3 regions of the Nitratireductor thuwali genome follow, and region 2 is predicted to be linked to each of the others. Evidence: predicted binding sites of a transcription regulator. Region 2 holds the regulator's gene; each other region holds the start of a gene.
What was found. The regulator LexA, encoded in region 2, represses DNA repair genes until DNA is damaged. The targets are predictions, from matches to a motif close to TGTTCNNNNTGTGTTCNG.
Positions count from the first base shown of each region.

Region 1: NTH_RS08820 (helicase-related protein) is a predicted target of LexA. The motif match lies at 3,344-3,361, and genes of this name have one in related genera.
Region 3: NTH_RS02755 (ATP-dependent helicase) is a predicted target of LexA. The motif match lies at 4,190-4,207, and genes of this name have one in related genera.

Region 1 is NZ_CP030941.1:1,834,104-1,841,723, forward strand. It holds gene NTH_RS08815 (RNA-binding S4 domain-containing protein) at 1-12, opposite strand, end outside; gene NTH_RS08820 (helicase-related protein) at 22-3,129, opposite strand; gene phbB (acetoacetyl-CoA reductase) at 3,809-4,531, opposite strand; gene NTH_RS08830 (acetyl-CoA C-acetyltransferase) at 4,620-5,804, opposite strand; gene phaR (polyhydroxyalkanoate synthesis repressor PhaR) at 6,036-6,644, shown strand; gene rpmF (50S ribosomal protein L32) at 6,717-6,899, opposite strand; gene NTH_RS08845 (hypothetical protein) at 7,047-7,457, opposite strand; gene mtgA (monofunctional biosynthetic peptidoglycan transglycosylase) at 7,457-7,620, opposite strand, start outside.
Region 2 is NZ_CP030941.1:4,022,756-4,030,375, forward strand. It holds gene NTH_RS19500 (DUF4212 domain-containing protein) at 1-14, opposite strand, end outside; gene NTH_RS19505 (hypothetical protein) at 143-850, shown strand; gene gltA (citrate synthase) at 961-2,250, opposite strand; gene gltX (glutamate--tRNA ligase) at 2,412-3,839, opposite strand; gene NTH_RS19520 (ComEC/Rec2 family competence protein) at 3,953-6,283, shown strand; gene lexA (transcriptional repressor LexA) at 6,277-6,993, opposite strand; gene glp (gephyrin-like molybdotransferase Glp) at 7,083-7,620, opposite strand, start outside.
Region 3 is NZ_CP030941.1:572,809-580,428, reverse strand. It holds gene NTH_RS02765 (hypothetical protein) at 173-679, shown strand; gene NTH_RS02760 (hypothetical protein) at 1,073-1,534, shown strand; gene NTH_RS02755 (ATP-dependent helicase) at 1,668-4,151, opposite strand; gene NTH_RS02750 (glyoxalase superfamily protein) at 4,448-4,996, shown strand; gene NTH_RS02745 (dienelactone hydrolase family protein) at 5,137-6,015, shown strand; gene NTH_RS02740 (hypothetical protein) at 6,042-6,239, opposite strand; gene NTH_RS02735 (chloride channel protein) at 6,387-7,620, opposite strand, start outside.

The DNA.
Region 1 (7,620 bases), 2.2 Mb from region 2:
CGGAGCAGTCAACACATGGCCCTATTTCTTGAGCTGTTCCCGGAGCGCGGCAAGTTTGGCGAAGGGCGAATCCGGATCGACCTTCGCCGGCCGGCTCGGTTGGGGCGGCCGCGCCTGGGGATGCTTCGGCCCCTGGCTGGGTTTGCCCTTCGGTCCACCCTTACGCTGGCCGTCGCGCCCATGACCAGCTCCCTGGTCAGCCCGGCGGCTGGGATTGCGTCCCTTCGCACGCGCGGGCTTGTCTCCCTCTCGCTGCTCGCGCTTTTGCACCGGCTTGCGGCGCTCGAAACGGGCGGGCCGCCAGATCAGCACGGGCCGGGGCGCTTCTTCGGCCTCGCCCTCCCCTGACGCCGAAGCAGGCGCAGCGGAGGCAGCGGAGGCAGATTGTTCCGGACCGGGCTTGGCGGTCGCTTCCGGTTCGTCCACCTCCAACGGCTGCGCCGGGCCACGGTCGGCAACAGGTTCCCCGTCCCGACGGCCAGCGTCTTGCCCGGCTTCGGACCCGCCGGCTTCCTCCACGGAGGCCGATGCGGCCGCCGGCTGAGTTGCAGCTTCGGCGGGTGCCTGTGCCGGCGGGCCTTCAGCGCCGGTCTGCGCTGCTTGCTCGCTTCCGGCTTGCTTTGCCGCCGCCTCTTCATCGAGCGCTTGGAGCCTCGCCGCAACCTCCTCGGCCGGCTTTTCCTCAGCCCGGTAGCCGAGCCCCTTGAGGATAGCCTCCATGTCCTCGGCGGTAGCGCCCAGGATCGACATCATTGCCGGAGTCACGATAAAGGCGCTGCCGTCGAACGCGCCTTCCGGGCGCGGGCCGCTGCCGGGCTTCCAGGCAAGCGCCGGGCGTATGAGATCGGCCAGGCGCTCGAGGATGTCGACACGCACGGCCCGCCTACCCAGATTGCGGAACCCCGCCAAGCGGTAAAAGGCCCGCTCGAATTCGGAATCGGTGACGACCGACGTGCGGCCGGCGGCCAGCGCGGTCACGACATCTCCGAAGCCGGGCTTGTCCTTGGCATCGTTGGCAAGCGCCCACAGCAGCGTCGCCAAGCCGGCAGGCGCCGGCTTGATGAGCGCGGGAATGAAGACGTGATAGGCGCCGAAGCGCACACCCAGCCGGCGCAGCGCGGCGCGCGCATCCTGATCGAGGCCGCGCACCTCGTCCGCCACGTCGCGGCGATTGAGCAGGCCGAAATTCTCCGATAGCTGGAACGCCAGCCCGCGTGCGATGCCTGAAAGTGCATCTGCCTGCCGCAGATCCAGCAGTGGCTTCAGATGGCTTTCCACCTGGAAATTTACGAACCGCTCCGCCCGCTGCACGACCTTGTCACGCGCCGGCCCCGTCAATTGCTCGTCGGCCAGCACGACGACGCGCGGCCTCAGAGCGTCGTCGCCGGCCACCAGCGTGGCAACGGGCGCACCGAGCCAGCGCAGCACGCCATCCGACCCCAGCGCCAGATCGCCGTTCGGCGCCGCGCCGAAGCGCTCAGCCCGTGTCTCGAACTCGGCCGCAAGCGCCTTCTGCGCCGCCGCCTTGACGGCGCGGGCGTCCTCGCCCTCCGCCGTCCTGTCCGCGGTAAAGCGAAAACCCTGCATCTCGCCCACGTGATGTCCTTCTACCAGGACTTCACCTGCGGCGCTTACTTCTGCTTCCGGCATTGCGTTCTCTCTCAGGCGCTTCATGAGCACGGAAGTCCTGCGGTCAACGAAGCGTTTCGTCAATCGCTCATGCAGCGCATCGGACAGCCTGTCCTCAATCTCTCGCGTTTTTTCCTGCCAGTGTGTCGGATCGGCCAACCAGCCGGGCCGGTGGGAGACAAAGGTCCAGGTACGGATTTGGGCAATGCGATGCGAAAGCGCATCAATTTCGCCTTCGGTCGAGGTGGCCCGCCGCACCTGATCGGCCATGTAGTCCTCGTCAACACGGCCGAACTTTGCAAGGTCAGTGAAGATCGCCCTGACGATCTCGGCATGCTGGGCCGGCGCGATCTTGCGGTAGTCCGGCAGCGCGCATGCATCCCACAGCGTCTCGACCTGCCGCCGATCCCCGGCCAGAGCGCGAATGTCTTCTTCGCGCGACAGATGATCCAGGACCTTCATGTCCGCCGCCGGCAGAGCCCTGGTCAGCCCCTCGATCGCGGGCAGGCGCTCGAGCGAAGCCTTGAGGGCATCGATGGAGGAGAAATCCGTCTGCGACGAGCGCCATTGCAGGACCTTGGAGGGCTCGAAATGATGCGTCTCGATCCGCTCGACGAGCGCATCGTCCAGTGGATCGACCCGGCCCGTGACACCGAACGTGCCGTCGCGGACGTGCCGGCCGGCACGTCCAGCGATCTGCCCAAGCTCCGCAGCCGAAAGCGGACGATACTGGAAACCGTCGAATTTCTGGTTCTGCGCGAAGGCCACGTGATCAACGTCGAGATTGAGGCCCATGCCGATGGCGTCCGTCGCCACCAGATAGTCGACGTCCCCCGACTGGTAGAGCGCCACCTGCGCATTGCGCGTGCGCGGGCTGAGGGCGCCGAGCACGATGGCCGCGCCGCCGCGCTGCCGGCGGATGAGCTCCCCGATGGCGTAGACCTCGTCGGCGGAGAATGCGACAATGGCCGAGCGCCGCGGCAGGCGCGTGATCTTCTTGGATCCCGAATAGGTGAGCACCGACATGCGCGGCCGCGTGACCACGGAAATGCCCTTGAGAAGGCGCTCCAGGATGCCGCGCATGGTGGCAGCACCCAAAAGCAGCGTCTCCTGGCGCCCGCGCAGATGCAGCAGCCGGTCGGTGAAGATGTGCCCACGCTCCAGATCGGCGGCAAGCTGCACTTCGTCGATGGCCACGAAATCGGCATCGGTCTGGCGCGGCATGGCCTCGACGGTGCAGACGGAATAGCGCGCACCGGGAGGCACGATCTTTTCCTCGCCCGTGACGAGCGACACGTTCTCCACGCCCACCCGGCCTGCGACCCTGCCATAGACCTCGCGCGCCAATAGCCGGAGCGGCAGCCCGATGAGGCCGGATTTGTGCGCCACCATCCGCTCGATCGCCATATGCGTCTTGCCGGTATTGGTGGGGCCAAGCACCGCGGTGACGCCGCGTCCACGCAGGATCGCCGCTTCAGAGCTGTTCGGCTGAATGTTCATTCGCAGCCTTGAATTGCGCAAAACCGGGACGGGCCGATCGCCTTCCTCCGCGGTTTCACTTCGGACAACCAGTTGCGCACCCGCGGATGTCGTTTCCGCAGAATGCTGCCGCAGTCATATAGGAAGCATGGCCGCCAGCAAAAGGCAAAAGCTGCCGGCAACGATGTTCCCGCGTGTCGAACTTCGGCCCGGCAAACTTTGGCCGGTTAATTTTTGGAACGAGTCTGGAACGAATCGGCGACGAATCACTCACCAGCGTGTATTCCTGATTTGTTCACCCCAATATCTTGTGCTCTGGACGGTGCCAGCGGCCACATGATGAATCGCGACATTTCTCGGCAGAAGCGATTCGGCATCGGGCGTTAATCTTTTCCGCGCCGACGGAGCGGTGCATCGCAACGAACCTTCTAAGTTTAAGATTTCGTTCACCTTTCTGAACCGTCCGTTAAACGATCTTGCGCCGCTGGACCGGCGCGCGTTAACGAACCGGCCAAACACGGAACGAATCGGCGACGAATCGGCGCTTCACTGAGGTTCCTGATACGTTCTCCACTACATATTGTGATATCCACAGGCTTTCAACAGACGTTCCACAGCCTGGCGCTCGGCTAGACCCCGCATCAGACCGTGGATGTTAGGAAGTGCGTGCCGTTGTGGCACACGCCATGTCAGGTCCACCTCAGGTAATGTACTGCCCACCATTGGCGGTGAGCGTCGAGCCGGTGATGAAGCCGGCGTCGTCCGAAGCCAGGAACACCACGCAGCGCGCTATTTCGCTGGCCTCCCCGAGCCGTCCAATGGGGATCTGCGCGACGATCTTCTCGCGCACGGCTTCCGGCACGGCCATCACCATGTCCGTGGCGATATAGCCCGGACAGATGGTGTTGACCGTAATGCCTGCCCGCGCGCCTTCCTGGGCGAGCGCCTTCGTGAAGCCGATATCGCCGGCCTTGGCGGCAGAGTAGTTCGCCTGTCCGGCCTGTCCCTTCTGGCCGTTGATGGAGGAGACGGTGATTACCCGGCCGAACTTGCGCTCGCGCATACCGGGCCAGACAGGATGCGTCATATTGAAGACGCCGCTCAGATTGGTGTCAACGACCTCTCGCCACTGCTGCGGCGTCATCTTGTGAAACATGGCATCGCGTGTGATGCCGGCATTGTTCACCAGAACATCGACCGGCCCGAGTTCGGCCTCGACCTTGGCGATGCCCGCCGCGCATTCCTCGTAGTCGGCAACGGACCAGCGGAAGGCCGGTATGCCTGTCTCCTGGGTAAAGCGGCTCGCCGCCTCCTCGTTGCCGGCATAGTTCGCCGCAACCTGGTAGCCCGCCTCCTTCAGAGCGATCGATATCGCCGCCCCGATGCCGCGCGTTCCACCGGTAACCAGTGCCGTTCTTGCCATGATAGTCGCCTCCCTTGGCGTTCCCCTCGTTCAGATCCGTGTATCCGGACTTTCTATGGGGCGCGGGCTGGGCCCGCGCCGATTTGCGTCAGAGCGCTTCGATGCACATGGCCACGCCCATGCCGCCGCCGATGCACAATGTAGCAAGCCCCTTCTTGGCGCCGCGCCGGCGCATCTCGTGCACGAGCGTGTTGAAGACGCGCGCGCCCGAAGCGCCGATAGGGTGGCCGATGGCGATCGCCCCGCCATTGACGTTCACGATCTCCGGATTCCACCCCATGTCCTTGTTGACGGCGCAGGCCTGGGCGGCAAAGGCTTCATTGGCCTCGACCAGGTCGAGGTCGTCGGTCTTCCAGCCGGCCCGCTCCAGCGCTTTGCGCGAGGCGGGAATGGGGCCGGTACCCATGATCTCGGGGTCCACGCCGGCCGTCGCCCAGGATGCGATTCGGGCCAACGGCTTGATCCCCCGGCGGTTCGCCTCCTCCTCGCTCATCAGCAGCGCGCCGGCCGCGCCGTCATTGATGCCGGAGGCGTTGGCGGCAGTCACCGTGCCTTCCTTGTCGAAGGCGGGGCGCAGCTTCTGCATGCCCTCGATTGTCGCGCCATGGCGGATATATTCGTCGTCCTCGACAACCGTCTCGCCCTTGCGCGACTTGACCGTCACCGCGACGATCTCGTCCTTGAAGCGTCCGGCCTTCTGCGCCGCTTCCGCCTTGTTCTGCGAGGCCAGCGCGAACTGGTCCTGCTCATCGCGGGTTATCTGGAACTTGCGCGCCACGTTCTCGGCCGTGACCCCCATATGATAGCCGTTGAAGGCGTCCCACAGCCCGTCGCGGATCATCGTATCGATCATGGTGTAGTCGCCCATCTTCACGCCGCTGCGCAAATGAGCGCAATGGGGCGCCAGCGACATGGATTCCTGTCCGCCGGCAACAACGATCCTGGCATCGCCGCAGGCGATCTGCTGCATGCCGATAGCGATGGCCCTGAGGCCGGACCCGCAGACCTGGTTGAGCCCCCAAGCGGTTGTCTCCTTGGGCATTCCGGCGTTGACAGCCGCCTGCCGTGCCGGGTTCTGGCCCTGGCCCGCCGTCAGCACCTGACCCAGGATCACCTCGTCCACTTCATCGGCCGCCACGCCGGCGCGCTCCAGAACGGCCCGCAGCACAGCTGTCCCCAGATCATGTGCGGGAACCTGGGCGAAAGCGCCGTTGAACGCGCCAACGGGCGTGCGCGCCGCGCTGGCGACAACAATCGAATTCGAAGCGGACATAGGGGAGCCTCCTGGGGAAACGAACGGGACATTTCCGTTCAGATCGTATCTTCCCATTCGTCGAGGTCAATCGCCGGTGTGAGGAAAGCCTCGGCAACAGCGCAAAAGCCGCCTATCGGGTGCATTGCACACAAAGCGCTTTCAATTGCCCGCTTCTTTCGCATATCCTGCCGAAAAGGTGGGAGAAGACATGAAATTACTGCCTAAAAGCGCGTCAGGGGGAGGTCTGTGATGCCCGCGAAGGACGACCCGGTGGTCATCAAGAAATATGCCAACCGCCGCCTCTACAATACCGGAACGAGCACCTATGTGACGCTTGAAGATCTCGCCGAAATGGTCAAGCGCGACGAGGATTTCGTAGTGCAGGATGCCAAGACCGGCGACAATATCACCCACGCGGTGCTCACCCAGATCATTTTTGAGCTGGAAAACGACAAGAACGGGCAGAACATGCTGCCCATTTCGTTCCTGCGGCAGCTTATCTCCTTTTATGGAGACCAGATGCAGATGGTCGTGCCGAGCTTCCTTGAGCAATCCATGGAGGCTTTCTCAAAGGAGCAGGAGCGCATCCGTGAACAGATGCGCCAGACTTTCGGCACCACGCCCATGGACATGATGCAGATGGGCGTGCCGATGAAGATGATCGAGGAACAAACGAAGCGGAATCTGGAGGTGTTCCAGAATGCCATGCGCATGTTCACGCCGATGGCGCCGACCGGCAATGGTACGGCCGCCAAGGAGGAAGGCGGGGGCGGCGAGGCTGGACGCGACGATCTGAACGACCTGCGCGACCAGATCGCGGCCATGCAGCGCAAGATCGATTCCATGTCCCGGGAATAAAGGCGCGGGAATAAAAAGACCGGCGCAAGGCCGGTCCTTTTTGAATTGGGTGTTGCCTGAGAACGCGTGAAACTACGCTTCCTTGGGCTCCAGCACTTGGCGGCCGCGATACATGCCCGACTTCAGGTCGACATGGTGCGGCCGGCGCAGTTCGCCGGAGTTCTTGTCTTCGACATAGGTCGGCGCCTTGAGCGTGTCTGCCGAGCGGCGCATGCCCCGCTTCGACGGCGACGTTTTCCTTTTAGGTACAGCCATTGTTCTGCTCCGGTGATCGTAAAAAGACCGTCGCGGCCCTGATTTCAGGGGCCCCGCAATCCGGCCGGGTATCGGAATTCGGGTCGCCTATACACGGCAATCAACCATTTGGCCAGTGGGAAGCGGCAAATTTTGCTCCGGGCGCCGTCAGGACGACTGATCTTCGGCGCGCAGATCGTAGCGGTCGATCAGTACCGGACTGACCAGCTTCGCGTGGAGAAACAGCAGCACGAGCTCGGTGTCCGGCCCCTCGCCCTCCTCCAGGGCGCGCTCCAGCCGCCCGGCCATCGCATCGGTCGCGCCTTCGCCATTGACGGCGGCATATTCCCCTTCCCCCATAAGGCAGTAGGCCATGAAGGAGCCGACCGCGGGATAGGCGTCTGGCGGAGGTTCCCCCTTGGCGCTTTCAGCCATCAGGCCCACCGTCGCCAGCTTGACCGCCTCGGGCACCTGCGCTGGATGAAGACCGTAACGCCGCATCGCTTCGTCCAGCCGGCGCATGTCCTCCGAGCGGCCGAACAGGCCGAAAAAACCGATAGCCGAGCCACGCTTCGCCATCAGTCGGTCCTCAGGCAATTGACATAGCCGCCCGCCTTGCGGGCGCGCGCTTCGATGATGGAGGCCAGCCGGCTGAGGCCGGCAGATGGCCTGGCGGGCTGGCGCCCCAACGGGTTGGGCAATGTTACCGCCAGGAGCGCTGCCTGTCTCGCCGAAAGATCCT
Region 2 (7,620 bases):
TTGTCGATGGACATGGTGTCCTCCTCCCCTAGATGTCGTTAGCGACGAAAGTCTCTAACAGCGGCCATTGCGGGCAAGCCGAATCGGACCCACAATGACAGGTGGAGTGTTGGCGATCCGCCGAGCAAAGGGAATTGAGACATTGGTCGTACCCGCCGAACCTGATGCCGCCATGCCCGTAAGCTTCCTCGCAAGGGCCAAAAGGCTGCTCGGCCAGGCCGCGCAGCGCCTGAGCGTGCGTCTGGAACGCGAGCCCCTCGACAGCCTCGACGCGCTTTTGCGCTTCACGCAGACGCGCGCGGCCTTCGTCTCCCAGAAGAAGCTCTATGGCTATCTCAAGGCGCGCATGGGAACCCGCTATCCCTCCATGTTCGAGGACGATGTCTTCGTCGACTCGGTCAATATCGCCAAGCGTCATGTCTTCGCGGCCAGCCTGTCCGACATCACCATCCACACGGTCGCCCGCATAGCCGCGGCCGGCTTGGCGGAACCGCATGCGCGGACGCTGGCGATCCAATGCCATGAGGCGGGCCTGACCGAGAACGCGGAGGAACTGGGCGCTGAACTTGTCGGGCACTACCGCCAGGCCTTCGCGGAGCGGCTCGACAATGTTCATTGGCAGAACTTGGCCGCAGGAGGCGACTGCTTCACCGAAAGTCCCGCCGCCCTTTACCATTGGGCGCCGATCGACGACAGCCTCAAGCGCCACGATCGGGAGATCGTTCAGAACTCTATCCGCTTCGCCTGGGCTGAGGTGATCCGGGACTTTCGCGCCCGCGGCGTTCCCGACGGCATCGCCGCCGACTTTCTGGCGCGCACGGGCGAGATGACGCAGCGGCGGACCGGGTAGAGCAATACCAAAAGACTGAAGCCGGCTTTCTGTCCGCAGTTGCTGAGCGGCCCGCAAGAAAAAGGCCCCGCTTCTCGTGAAACGGGGCCTTGCTTGTGCCGGAGCGGCGATCAGCGCTTGGCGATCGGCACGTAGTCGCGCTGCGTGGCGCCCGTATAGAGCTGGCGGGGCCGGCCGATCTTCTGGCTCGGGTCCTCGATCATTTCCTTCCACTGGGCGATCCAGCCCACCGTGCGCGCCAGCGCGAACAGAACGGTGAACATGGTGGTGGGGAAGCCCAGCGCCTTCAGCGTGATGCCGGAGTAAAAGTCGATATTCGGGTAGAGCTTCTTCTCGATGAAATACTCGTCCGTCAGCGCGATGCGCTCCAGTTCCATGGCGATGTCGAGTTGCGCATCGTCCTTGATGCCGAGCTCGCCCAACACCTCGTGGCAGGTCTTCTGCATGATCTTGGCGCGGGGATCGTAGTTCTTGTAGACCCGGTGCCCGAAGCCCATCAGGCGGAACGGGTCGTTCTTGTCCTTCGCCCGCTCGATATATTCGGGAATGCGATCGACCGTGCCGATCTCGTCCAGCATGTTGAGCGCCGCCTCGTTGGCGCCGCCATGGGCCGGGCCCCACAGGCAGGCAATGCCGGCGGCAATGCAGGCGAACGGGTTCGCACCCGAGGAGCCGGCAAGCCGCACCGTGGAGGTGGAGGCATTCTGCTCGTGGTCGGCATGCAGGATGAAGATGCGCTCCATGGCGCGCGCCAGCACCGGATTGACCTTGTACTCCTCGCACGGCACCGCAAAGCACATATGCAGGAAATTGGCCGCGTAGCTCAATTCGTTGCGCGGATAAACGAAGGGCTGGCCGACGTGGTACTTGTAGGCCATCGCCGCGATCGTCGGCATCTTGGCGATCATCCGCAGGCTAGCCACCATGCGCTGATGGGGATCGGAGATGTCGGTGGAATCGTGATAGAAGGCCGACATGGCGCCGACCACGCCGCACATCACGGCCATGGGATGCGCATCGCGGCGGAAACCGGTGAAGAAGCGGTTCATCTGCTCGTGCACCATCGTGTGGTGCGTCACGCGATAGTCGAAATCATCCTTCTGGGTCTTGGTCGGCAGTTCGCCGTAAAGAAGCAGATAGCAGACTTCCAGAAAATCGCCGTGCTCGGCCAGTTGCTCAATCGGATAACCGCGGTGAAGCAGAATGCCTTCATCGCCGTCAATATAGGTGATCTTGGATTCGCAGCTCGCCGTCGACGTATAGCCGGGATCGTAGGTGAACATCCCGGTGTCCTTGTAGAGCGACGAGATGTTGATGACATCCGGCCCGACCGTGCCGTGCAGAACGTCATATTCCCTGCTTTCTCCTCCGAGTTCCAGCTTTGCATTGGTTTTGGTCATCGCAAACACCTCTCATGTCTTGAAACTCGGGCAGAATTCTTCACCGCACGGGGGAGGCGGCTCGTCCGACGTGGGCATTAGCTATCGCATTTACCAATCGCTGCCAAGCTTGACAAACCGTCAATGCTGCACTGCAGCGACGGAATTTTCGCGCCAAACCCTCATGCCGGCTTTGCCTGGTCCCTTATCCGAGCCAGCGATTCGTCCCGCCCGAGCACCTCCAAGACGTCGAATATGCCGGGCGAGGTGGTGCGGCCGGTCAGCGACGCACGCAGCGGCTGCGCGACCTTGCCCAGCTTGAGCCCTGTTCTGTCGGCAAAGGCCCGCACCGCGGCCTCGCAATCGGCCGCCGACCATGAGGACAGCGCGGCCAATTCATCGGCGAGCTGCGCCAGCATGGCACGCGCGTCGTCATCGAGGAGGGCGCCGGCCTTCTCGTCGAACGAGAGCGGGCGCTCGGCAAACAGAAATCCGGCGCCGTCAACAAGTTCCACCAGTGTCTTCGCCCGCTCCTTCAAGCCCGGCAGCGCCGCTCGGAGCTGTGCCTTTCTCCGCTCGTCCAGTTTCGCCAGGATGATGTTCCCGTCTGTCAGATGGGGCAGCGTCTCCATCAGGATTTCGAACAGCTCGTCGTCCGGCGTATGACGCATATGATGGCCGTTGACCGCCTCGAGCTTCTGGAAGTCGAAGCGCGCCGCGCCCTTGTTGACGTCCTCGATCTCGAACCACTCAATCATCTGCGCCGTCGAGATGATCTCGTCGTCGCCATGGCTCCAGCCGAGCCGCACGAGATAGTTGCGCAGGGCCTCCGGCAGGTAGCCCATGGCCCTGTAGGCTTCGACGCCCAGCGCGCCGTGGCGCTTTGATAGCTTGGCGCCATCGGGGCCGTGAATGAGGGGGATATGCGCCATGACGGGGACGTCCCAGCCCATGGCCTTGTAGATGAGGGCCTGGCGTGCGGCGTTGGTCAGATGATCGTCGCCGCGGATGATGTGGGTGACGCCCATGTCGTGATCGTCGACGACCACGGCGTGCATATAGGTGGGCGAGCCGTCGGAACGCAGGATGATGAAGTCGTCCAGGTCCTTGTTGGGAAAGCGTACCTCGCCCTGCACCTTGTCGTGGATGACGGTGTCGCCCTCGCGCGGCGCCTTGATGCGGATGACCGGCTTGACGTCCTGCGGCGCTTCCGAGGGCGCCTGATCGCGCCATGTGCCGTCATAGCGGGGCGGGCGGCCCTCCGCGCGCGCCTTTTCGCGCATGGCCTCCAGCTCGGCCTGCGAGGCGTAGCAGTAATAGGCCTCGCCCTTCTCCAGAAGTTCGAGGGCCACCTCGCGATGGCGGTCGCCGCGCTCGAACTGCGAGACGGGCTCCCCATCCCACAGCAGGCCCAGCCATGACAGACCGTCGAGTATCGCCGCCGTGGCGGCCTCCGTCGAGCGCTGCCGGTCGGTGTCCTCTATGCGCAGGAGCATCTTGCCGCCGGTATGTCTGGCGTAGAGCCAGTTGAAGAGCGCCGTGCGCGCGCCGCCGATGTGGAGATAGCCGGTGGGCGAGGGGGCGAAGCGGGTGATGACGGGACGGGACATGCTGGTTCCTGAATGTTCGGGTTGCGGCGCGGCTGTGGCCGTCGCGGCTGGAAATCGGCTGCCCGTCATGTAGCATAGGCCGCTTGGGGTGCAAGCCTGCGGGGTGTTCGGGCGTGGCGGACGACAAGGCGGCAGCGGCGGACAGCGAGCGCGGATTGTTCCTGCCGGGAACCGCGCGTCCGCTCGCGCCGCCGGCGCCCGTGCCGGCAGACATGCCCGAACAGCGGCCACAGCTGCCGGCCTTCATTGCCTTCTGGCGGGGGGTTCCCACCGCGATCTCGCGGGACGCGGCGCGCGGCGGGACGTTCCTGTGCCTGCCCGTTCTTCTGGGCGCGGGCGTGGCGGCCTATTTCGCGCTGCCGTGGGAGCCTGAAGCACTGCCGCTGGTGCTCTCGTTATGCCTGCTTCTGGCCGTCACGTTCCTTTCCCGCGATCGTCGCATCCTGCCGTTCATCAGCGGCGCGGTCCTGCTGATCCTGGCCGGCGCCTTGCTGGGCAAGCTCGAAACCTGGCGCTCTTCGACGCCGATGATGGGATCGGACGTGACCACCAGGATCACCGGGCGGCTGGTGAGCCTGGAGCACCAGGCAAGCGGGCGCCTGCGGCTGACGATCGACATTGTGGCGACCGAGCGGCCCCGACTGCGCTATCCGCCCGCCCGCGTGCGGCTAAGCGCCCGCGCGGTGCCGGAGGGCCTTGCCGCCGGCGACGGCATCACCGGGCTTGCCAGCCTGATGAGCCCTTCCGGGCCGGTCCGCCCCGGCGCCTATGACTTTTCCTTCTCAAGCTATTTCAACGGGATAGGAGCGGTCGGCTTCTTCCTGTCCAACCCCGAGCGGGCGGCGGTGGCGGCGGATGACGGCGTGACCGCGGGGCCGGCGCGCTGGCTGCAGGCGGCGCGGGAAGGGCTCGCGGCACGTATCAGGCATGCGGTTCCCGGCGCCGAAGGGCAGGTGGCAGCCGCCATGATCGTCGGTATGCGCGCCGGCATACCGGAGCCTATAAACGAATGGCTGCGGCGCTCCGGTCTTGCCCACATCCTGGCGATATCCGGGCTCCATATGGCTCTGGTGGCCGCTACCGTGATGGCAATGGCGCGGGCGGGCGCGGCCCTCTTCCCGCAATTTGCGCAACGCGTGCCGGTGAAGAAATACGCCGCCGGCGCGGCGCTCGCATTCTGCACGCTCTATCTGTTCTTCTCGGGCTCGGCAGTGGCCGCCCAGCGCAGCTACATCATGCTCGCGGTGATGCTGGCGGCGCTGCTGTTCGATCGCGCCGCCATTACCATGCGCAATCTGGCCATCGCCGCGCTGATCATCATCATCATCTCGCCGCACGAGGTGGTCGGTCCGAGCTTCCAGATGTCGTTCGCCGCCACAGCGGCGCTCATTGCCGCCTATGCCGGCTGGACCGACTGGCGCATGGGCCGGCGGGAACGCGGCCGCGTGCCGCCAGCAGGCCTGGCGCGCAACCTGTTGCGCACAGTGCTCGTTTTCGCCGCAGGGCTCGCAGCGACGTCCGTGATCGCGGGATTGGCGACGACGCTGTTCGGCGCGTGGCATTTCCAGCGCGCTTCGCCGCTGGCACTGCCGGCCAATCTGGCCGCCATGCCGCTTGTCTCGCTTGTGGCGATGCCCGCGGCGGTTCTTGCGATCTTCGCGATGCCCTTCGGCCTCGACGGGTTCTTCCTGTCGATCATGGGACGCGCCATAGCGGCGGTCATCGCCATCGCCGAATGGATATCCGACAGATCCCCCATCGATGCCGTCGGCCTGATGCCGCTTCCGGCGTTTCTGCTGCTGACGGTGGCCTTCGTCGTGGCCGTCCTGTCGACCACGCGCGCAAGGCTGCTGGCCGCGCCGCTGGCGGTCGTCGGCTTCGGGCTTCTTGTCGCGCGCGAGCTGCCCGCCGTGCTGATAAGCGAGGATGGCCGGCTGATGGGGGTGAGGACGGCCGATGGCGGCCTGGCGGTCAACCGCGCCCGGCCCAACGGTTTCACGATGGACGATTGGACCCGTGCCCTGAATGCCAAGATGGTGGTCAAGCCGCTGGTTGCCGGCAAGACCGCTGCGCCCGAGATGAAATCCCGCCAGTTTTCCTGCGTCAACGGGCTCTGTCTTATAGATAACCCGGCTGGGCATCTTATTGCCCACGCCGAGAATGCCGCAGCGGCAAAGCCAGTCTGTGAAACAGCATCCCTAATCGTCGTCGACGACGCAACGGCTTCAAATCTGTGCTCCGGGAGCAAGGCACTCGTCTTCACCAAGCGCGACCTCGCGCTCAGGGGAAGTGCGGCGGTCTGGCTGGCGGGTCCCGGCGAAGCGAGGACCGAATTCGCCCAGGCGATCAGCCAGCCCTATCGGCCCTGGCACACGCAGCGGCAATATTGGCGCGCCGCCCGCGGCCTTCCGCCTTACCGGCGCAAGACAGGCCAGGATCAGTAGCGCCGGATCAGCCCGATAAGCTTGCCCTGAACCTTTACCCGGTCGGGACCGAAGATGCGCGTCTCATAGGCGGGGTTGGCCGCCTCCAGCGCGATCGAGGCGCCCTTGCGGCGGAAGCGCTTGAGGGTCGCCTCCTCCTCGTCGACCAAGGCGACGACGATTTCGCCCGGATTGGCCGTCTGCGTCTCGCGGATGATCACCGTGTCGCCGTCGAAAATGCCGGCCTCGATCATCGAGTCGCCTTTGACCTCGAGCGCGTAGTGTTCGCCGCCCGTCAACATGTCCGGCGGGACGCCGATGGAATGCGTCTGGTGCTGAATGGCCTCGATAGGCACGCCGGCGGCGATCCGGCCCATGACAGGCACGGAGATTACACTGACGTCGTCGTCATTGCTCGCCGAGGGCTTCGGCCGCGAAGATGCGGCGGGCCTGCCAAGGCTGCCCTGGATCACGCTGGGCGAGAACCTGCGCTGGGCGTTGAGTCCCGGAGCGATGGAATCGGGAAGGCGCAGCACCTCCAGCGCCCGGGCGCGGTTCGGCAGGCGGCGGATGAAGCCGCGCTCCTCCAGCGCCGTGATCAGGCGGTGGATGCCCGATTTGGAAGCAAGATCCAGCGCCTCCTTCATCTCGTCGAAGGAGGGCGGAATGCCGGTCTCCTTCAACCGCTCGTGAATGAAGAGCAGCAACTCGTGCTGTTTGCGCGTCAGCATTGTTCCAACCTCGGGAATCAGAAAAACAAAACCAGAACAGACCGTATCTGTTCCATTTGTGTTCCGCAATACCCAAAATACAGGCAGGATTATCGCAGCATCAGCACGCGGCAGCGCTCTCCGGCCGCGCTCGCCGGGGCGCCGGGTTCGCGGATGATAAGGGCGTTGGAGGCGGCCAGGGTCGACAGCATCGACGAATCCTGCACATCGAAGGGCGAGGCCATCAGCCCGTCCTGCCCGGAAATGACCGAGGCGCGCACGTAGTCCTGGCGATGGTCGTTGGCCTTCATCGGTTGGGCAAGAATGGCCGAGCGCAGTTCGGGCAGATAGGTGCGGCCGGAAAACCGGGCGACCAGCGGCCTCAGGAACAGATGCGAACACACGAAGGTCGAGACCGGATTGCCGGGCAGTCCCAGAACCCGCGTTCCGCCGAACCGGCCGAACATCAGCGGCTTTCCAGGTCGCATCGCGATCTTCCAGAAGGCGAGCTCCATGCCTTCGCCGACAAGCACCTCGCGCACCAGATCGTGCTCTCCCACCGAGGCGCCGCCGAGCGTGACGATGATGTCGGCCGCCTCGCCCAGCGCGGCCCGTATGGCGCCGGCGATGGCGGCGCGATCGTCGCCG
Region 3 (7,620 bases), 3.4 Mb from region 2:
CCGTTAATAAAGGACTGACGGCACGCCCCCGCCATCGGTCTCGCGCCGCCCAGGAGAAACAAGGCCAAAAACAGGCCCGTTGCCACCAAAACTCCCAATTTGCGAGAGGAACACCGGCGAATCATTGGCGTTTGGCTGCTTGGAGGGACGATCCACCACAGGAGCATGAAACATGAAGCGCATTCTTGCACTGACCATCGCACCCCTTTTCGCTTCCGTTGCGTTTGCCGGTATGGCCGCGGCCGATGGCAGCGAAATCAAGACGAACTCCGGTACGAGCGCACAAATAGATACCGAGATGGATGCGGGTGCGGGCACCGATACCGGAGCCGACGTCGGCGTCGACACCGGTGTCACCGCCAGCACCGGGGCTGAAGCCAACTTCGGTTCGGTGATCTCCGCCATCCAGGCCAGCGGCACTGCGGCGGCGGATGTCGAGGCCGTTACCGACGCGTCGGATGTCGAGATCATCCGCATCGGTGAACTGGCGCAGGGCGAGAGCATGAACGCGCTCGACAATGCGCTGTCCCAGAACCAGGAGGACGTCGACGCGCTGCGCAACGCGGTCGAGGCCAACAGCACGGTTGCCGACAAGCTCGAGGAGGAACAGGTCCAGGTCGAGAATGTCGTCGCCGCCGAAACCAATGCCGAGGGCGATCTGGTCGTGTACGTCCGCTGATACTGCCGGTTCGCCAGCATTCCAGTTCTGCCGGGATATCCGCTGCATCTTCGGGTGCGGCGGATATTCTGCAATCGGGTGCTCCGTGTATAGCCCCTTAAACGGCACTCGACTGGCTATACCTCTCTTCGCTTTCGTTTGCTCTCTCCGTATAGATGAGTCGGAAGGATCGGTGCGCATTTGGCGTCGGCGGAAGAACGATCCTTCAGCCACTGCTGGAAAGCTTATGTTTTTCAGCCAGTCGCTGACCGTTCCCTTGGCCCTCTGGGAGCGCAACCTTTTGCTGAAGTATACTCGCGTGCTGCGTGTATTGACTTTCGGTCTGCTTATATCCCCATATGCATTTAGCTTAGGCGCAGTAGTGCGAACCGGCGATCAATAGGGGCGAATTCAATGCACAAGCAATTCCATGAACTCAAGCGCCAGCTCGCGGAGCTTTCCGAAACGGTCAACAAATTCGAATCCGAAGCGGTTCAGCTGCGCATCGTGGAGCTTCTGTTCGATCAGGCGCGGGATGAGCCCGGCTTCTCGGAAAAACAGTCGCCGGACTACCGGCCGGGGCCGACGTCAGGATATGCCGATTGGCCGGCCGCCACATCTTCGGGCGGAAGACCGGGGCGGCCGCGCAAGACGGCACCGAGCGCCAGCGGGGCCGTAGCGGCACTTGCCAAGCTGATCGATAGCGACTTCTTCCAGGAGCGCAGGACGATCGGCGATATCGTCAAGAAATGCGAGCAAGATGCCGGCGTGAGATACAAATCCAACGCCTTTTCCGGCCCGCTGTCACGCTACGCAGCCAGCGGCATTCTCAAGCGCGACAAGAATGCCGACGGCAAGTTCGAGTACTACAAGTAGGCGCCACGGCACCGGTTTGAAAACCGGAGCCGATTTTCGGAAAAGCGCGACGTACAGTTTCCATGACGGCGTATGGCGTCCTTCATGCGTCCGAATGGACGCACGGCGCTCTACGCCCGCGCCCGCCGAAGGTTCACAGGGCCTTCACGAAGCCATCCAGAACACGCTTCTGGCCCGCTTTGTCGAAATTGATGGTGAGCTTGTTGCCCTCGATAGCGGCAACGTTGCCATTCCCGAACTTCATATGAAAGACGCGGTCGCCGATCTTGAAGGCTGATGGGCTGTCGGACACCGATTTGGCGACGAGTTCCCCCTCGATCGTCCGGCCCTTGACGGATCCTCGACCCGCGCCGTAGCCGGAGTCGGTTTCGCCATAGCCGATCCGTTCCGCCTGATGGCCTGACCGCGTGCCCCAGTTGCGGTCCGTTGCGTCGGTCCGGTTCCGCTGGGCGCGCTGCCAGCCGGGGGTGGCGTAGCTGTTCGAAAACGAGGTATCGTCGAAGCGGGATCGGCCGTAGGGGTTGGGGCGGCCGGGTTGGCCGGCCGACCTTCCGTAGCCGCCATAGCCGCCGCCGTCCTCGGCTACGTCGACATGGGCTTCCGGCAGTTCATCCAGAAAACGCGAGGGCAGGGTCGACTGCCATAAGCCATGGATACGCCGGTTGGAGGTAAACCACAGATGCAGGTTGCGCTTGGCCCGCGTCAGTCCGACATAGGCGAGGCGGCGCTCCTCCTCCAGGCCCGTCCGCCCGCCTTCGTCCAGCGCACGCTGGTGGGGGAACAGCCCTTCCTCCCAGCCGGGCAGGAAGACCGTGTCGAACTCCAGCCCCTTGGCGGAGTGAAGCGTCATCAGGCTGACCGCATCCAGGCCCTCGTCGCGCTCGGCATCCATCACCAGGGCGACATGCTCAAGAAAGCCACGCAGGCTTTCATATTCCTCCATCGAGCGGATCAGCTCCTTGAGGTTTTCCAGCCGGCCGGGCGCTTCGGCCGACCGGTCGTTCTTCCACATGTCCGTATAGCCGGATTCTTCCAGGATCTGTTCGGCAAGTTCGGTATGGGAGACCCGGTCGATCTGGCTCTGCCAGCGCTCGAAGCTCTCGGCCAGCGTGCGCAGGGCCGCGCGCGGCTTGGGCTTCATTTCCTCCGTGCCGACGAGATCGCGGGCGGCCTGCAGGAGCGGAACGCCACGCATGCGCGCCACATCGTGGATCTGCCGTACCGCGGCTTCGCCAAGGCCGCGCTTGGGCACATTGACGATACGCTCGAACGCCAGATCGTCGGCCGGCTGCGCCACGACCCGGAAATACGCCATGGCGTCGCGGATTTCCTGCCGCTCGTAAAAGCGTGGACCGCCAATGACCCGGTAGTTGAGGCCCAGCGTGACGAAACGGTCCTCGAACTCGCGCATCTGGAAGGAGGCGCGGACGAGGATGGCCATGTCGTTGAGCGCGTGTCCCTTTGTCTGCAGCGCCTCGATCTCTTCGCCGACGCCGCGGGCTTCCTCTTCCGAATCCCAGGCGGCGTGGACCTTGACCTTGGGATCGTCTGGGTCCGACTGTTCGGTGAACAGCGTCTTGCCGAGACGCCCTTCGTTGTGGGCGATCAGGTGCGAGGCGGCACCCAGGATATGGGCGGTCGAGCGATAGTTTCGTTCGAGCCGGATGACGGTGGCGCCGGGAAAGTCCTTTTCGAAGCGCAGGATGTTGTCGACCTCGGCGCCGCGCCAGCCATAGATCGACTGGTCGTCGTCGCCGACACAGCACACGTTGACGCTGCCGGCCTGGCGCTGGGCCAAAAGCCGCAGCCACATATACTGCGCCGTGTTGGTGTCCTGATACTCGTCCACCAATATGTACTTGAATTTGGCGTGGTATTCGCGCAGCACGTCCGGATATTCGCGGAAGACGCGGATGGGGTGTAGCAGGAGGTCGCCGAAATCCACGGCATTCAGCGTCTTCAACCGCGCCTGATAGGCCGCATAGAGCTGCCGGCCCTTGCCGTTGGCGAAGGCGCGCGCGTCGCCCTCGGGAATGTCGCCGGGCGCCAGGCCCTTGTTCTTCCAGCCGTCGATCATCTGGGCGAACTGACGGGCCGGCCAGCGCTTGTCGTCAAGGCCTTCTGCCTGGATAAGCTGCTTCAGGAGCCGGATCTGATCGTCGGTGTCGAGAATGGTGAAGGAGGACTTCAGGCCTGCGAGCTCGGAATGGCGGCGCAGGAGCTTCACGCCGATCGAGTGGAACGTGCCGAGCCATGGCATACCCTCGACAGCCTCTCCGACCAGAACGCCGACGCGCATCTTCATTTCCCGCGCGGCCTTGTTGGTGAAGGTGACGGCGAGGATCTGGGAAGGGTAGGCGCGGCCGGTGGCCAGGATATGCGCGATGCGGGTCGTCAGCACGCGCGTCTTGCCGGTGCCTGCGCCGGCCAGCACGAGCACGGGCCCTTCGGTCGTCTCCACAGCGAGCCGTTGCTCGGGGTTCAACCCTTCCAGATAAGGCGTGGACGGGCCCCGGCGCGCGGCCATGGCGCGCGCGGCAATGCCGCCGCCGGGCTGGGCCGGGGACGGCATATCGTCGTCGCCGAAAAACGGCAGATCGTCGGGATTTCCTGACATTGAGCCTGCATATGGTGATTCGACCCCCAGGGGCCAAGCGTTTTCCTTTTGTACCGGTTTGGTGGCGTCGGGCCAAGGCCGGGAAGCCAAAGGAATGGGGAATACAACGCAGACGTATGTTGACGGCGGGAGAAGTCGCGCATAACTTTCATCGAGGCAGGATGCGGCCGGCAGCTCGCGCCCCTAAAGGGGATGGCGAATGCATCCATCACGTTTTCAACGGTCCCGATGCAGGGCGGCGAAGACGTCGGCAATGCGGGCGCTGATGGGGCTTTCGCCGTTGCAAGGACCGTATCATGCGCACATATCTCGACGCCAAGGCGATGGCGAAAGCCATGCGCGAGGCTCTTTCCGATCATTCCATCGACCTGCCGCACAGCGCCGCCCTGGAGGTCGTCGCCCGACAATTCGGCTTCGCGAACTGGAACATACTCTCGGCGAAGATCGACCAGGCGACGCTTGCCGGTAAGGCGGATCAGTTTCAGCAGGCCATTCCCATTATCCGCATCTTCGATGTCGCCAAGGCGCGCGAATTCTATCAGGCCTTCCTCGGCTTCTCGGTCGACTGGGAGCATCGGTTCGGGGACAATTTCCCGCTCTATCAGCAAGTGTCGCGCAGTGGCCTCAAGCTGCATCTGAGCGAGCATGCGGGCGATGCCTCGCCGGGCTGCAACATGATCGTTCATACGGCCGGCCTGCGGGCATTCCATGAGGAACTTTCCGCCAGGGACTACCGCTACCTGAAGCCCGGCATCTCACAGGAGGAGTGGGGGCTGGAAATGGTGGTGACGGACCCCTTCAATAATCGCATCCGCTTCCTCGAGCGGCATTCCAAAATCAAGTGATGCATGCGGACCGAACCACCGTGGATGCAGGCCCGGCCTGCATCCACGGTGGCTCACAAGGGCGTGATTGGACCTGTGCTGCCGTCTCGGGGATGCTGGGGCGGCGCGGGGGATATCGACACAATCATGGGAGCCAGCCGATGTCCGAAACGAAGATCACCCAGGCCATGATCAACGCTTATGACGAGTACACGCATCTCACGCTGGATCGCCGTGGCTTCATGGCGAAGCTCACCAAGCTCGCCGGTTCGAGTGCCGCTGCGGCGGCCATCGTGCCGATGCTGGCGGCGAATTCGGCGCGGGCGGCCATCGTCGCGCCGGATGATGAAAGGCTTGTAGCGGAGGAGATCGCCTATCCCGGCGCTGAAGGCGAGATGCGCGGCTATCTCGTGCGTCCGCGCGAGGCTTCGGGGCCACTGCCGGCCGTGATCGTCATTCATGAGAACCGGGGGCTGAACGAGCACATTCGTGATGTCGCCCGCCGCATGGCGCTGGAGGGTTTCGTTGCGCTGGCTCCCGATTTCCTGTCGCCGCTCGGCGGCACCCCGGCGGATGAGGATGAAGCGCGCGGCATGTTCGGACAGCTCGATCCTGCGCAGACCGTGGCCAATGGGTCGGCGACCATCGCCTTTCTGCAAGAGCACGAAGCGACCAACGGCAATGTCGGCGCCATCGGCTTCTGCTGGGGCGGTGGCACGGTCAACAGCCTCGCTGTCCATGACCCCGAGCTCGATGCCGGCGTCGCCTATTATGGCCGCCAGCCGGACGCGGACGAGGTCGAAAACATCAGCGCGCCGCTGCTTCTGCACTATGCGGGGCTGGACGAGCGCATCAATGCCGGGATCGAGGAGTTCACCGATGCGCTCGACGCGGCAGGGAAAGAGTACACGGTTCATATATACGAGGGCGTGAACCACGCCTTCAACAACGACACCTCGGAAGCACGTTACGACCAGGAGGCCGCGGAACTGGCCTGGCAGCGCACGGTCGCTTTCCTGAAGGAGAAGCTTGCTTCCTGAGCTTCGGTCATGAATTGCGGCCGGGCCTATCCCTCGCCGCGCGCGTTGCGGGCGCGGCGGAGGATGGCTCGGGCAAAAACCAGTTCCATGGGCACAGGTCGGCGCTCGTATTCTATGCGGAAAAGCTCGTCGTCCAACGATTTCAGGGCCCGCCAGAAATCGTAATCGCTGAAGGCGGGGTCGTAGGCCAGCCGCTCCGACATTTCCTTCACATCGACCTTCACTCTCAGTCTCCCGGACTGCGCGTCCTCACATACGAATCGTTAACCGCCCCGCAGGAAATCTTGGCTGCATCTGCGCGCGCCGCAAGGAAGCGGCCCTGCTTAAGTTGTGCAAAGGGCGGTTTGGTTAACCGCGCGTGAACGGCCCGGTCAGCGATGCTCTTCCTCGCTGAGCTGCACCAGCGCGCGGTTGAAGGAGCGCAGGGCGCGGACATGGCTGGCCCAGGCGATGATCCGCCTCTCGTCCTTCGGGTCGACGACAGGCAGGCGCGTATGGCCGCCCTTGTCGAAGGCGCGCAGCGCCGATTCCAGCGTATCCGTCGGCCGCAGTGCCGGTTGCCCCGACTCGGGATCGTAACGCTCCGGCTCGGCGTCGCCGGCCAGCGGCTCCATGAAATCCATGACGCGGGTGATCTGGCCCAGCGCCCGGTGCGGACCCTCTTGGATGAAGAGCCCGCGCATCTCCAACTGCCAGTGGAACCACGAGTGCCCGTGGATGGCTTGGGTTATGCCGTGCGCCACCGCCACCGTCAGCAGCAGGGCGATGGACAGGGTGTAGCCGCCGGTGAGTTCGAAGACGATGACCGTGGTGGAGATGGGCGCACCGAGCACGGCTCCGGCGACCGCGCCCATGCCGAGGATCGCGTAGAGCCCTTCGCTGGATGCCATATCGGGAAAGGCCGCCGCGGCGATGAGGCCGAAGGACCCGCCGGTCATGGCGCCCAGATAGAGCGCCGGCGAAAAGATGCCGCCGCCGAAGCGCGCGCCCAACGTTATTGCGGTGGCGACGGTCTTGACGACGATCAGGGCGAGCATGGTCATCAGCGGCAGCTTGCGCCACAGCGCCATGTCGGTCACCTCATAGCCGACGCCGAGGATCTGTGGGAAGACGAGCGCGATGGCCCCGACCAGCGCGCCGCCGACTGCCGGCAGGAGATAGTAGGGAATGCGCGAGCCGCGCGCCATGAAATCGGCCATGTAGAGCGCGAACTGGAACAGGATCGCGACCATCGCGGCCGTGACGCCCAGCAGCGCGAAGGCCGGGAACTCCCAGAAGGACGTTATCTGGTGGTTGGGGATGAGGAAGGCGGCCGCATCGCCGAACCATAGCCGCGAGGCCACCGCGCCTGCTGTCGAGGCAATGACGATGGGCACGAAGGAGCGCATCGCGTAGTGGCCGAGAATGACTTCATGGGCAAAGAGAACGCCGGCGATGGGCGCGTTGAACGAGGCGGAGATGGCGCTGGCCACGCCCGCCCCGAGCAGGGTACGGCGGCACCATTCCGGCAAATTCGCCCGCCATGCCACCGCCGTGGCAAGGACCGCGCCCAAATGGACCACCGGGCCTTCGCGGCCGGCGCTGGCGCCCGAGCCCAGCGAAAGC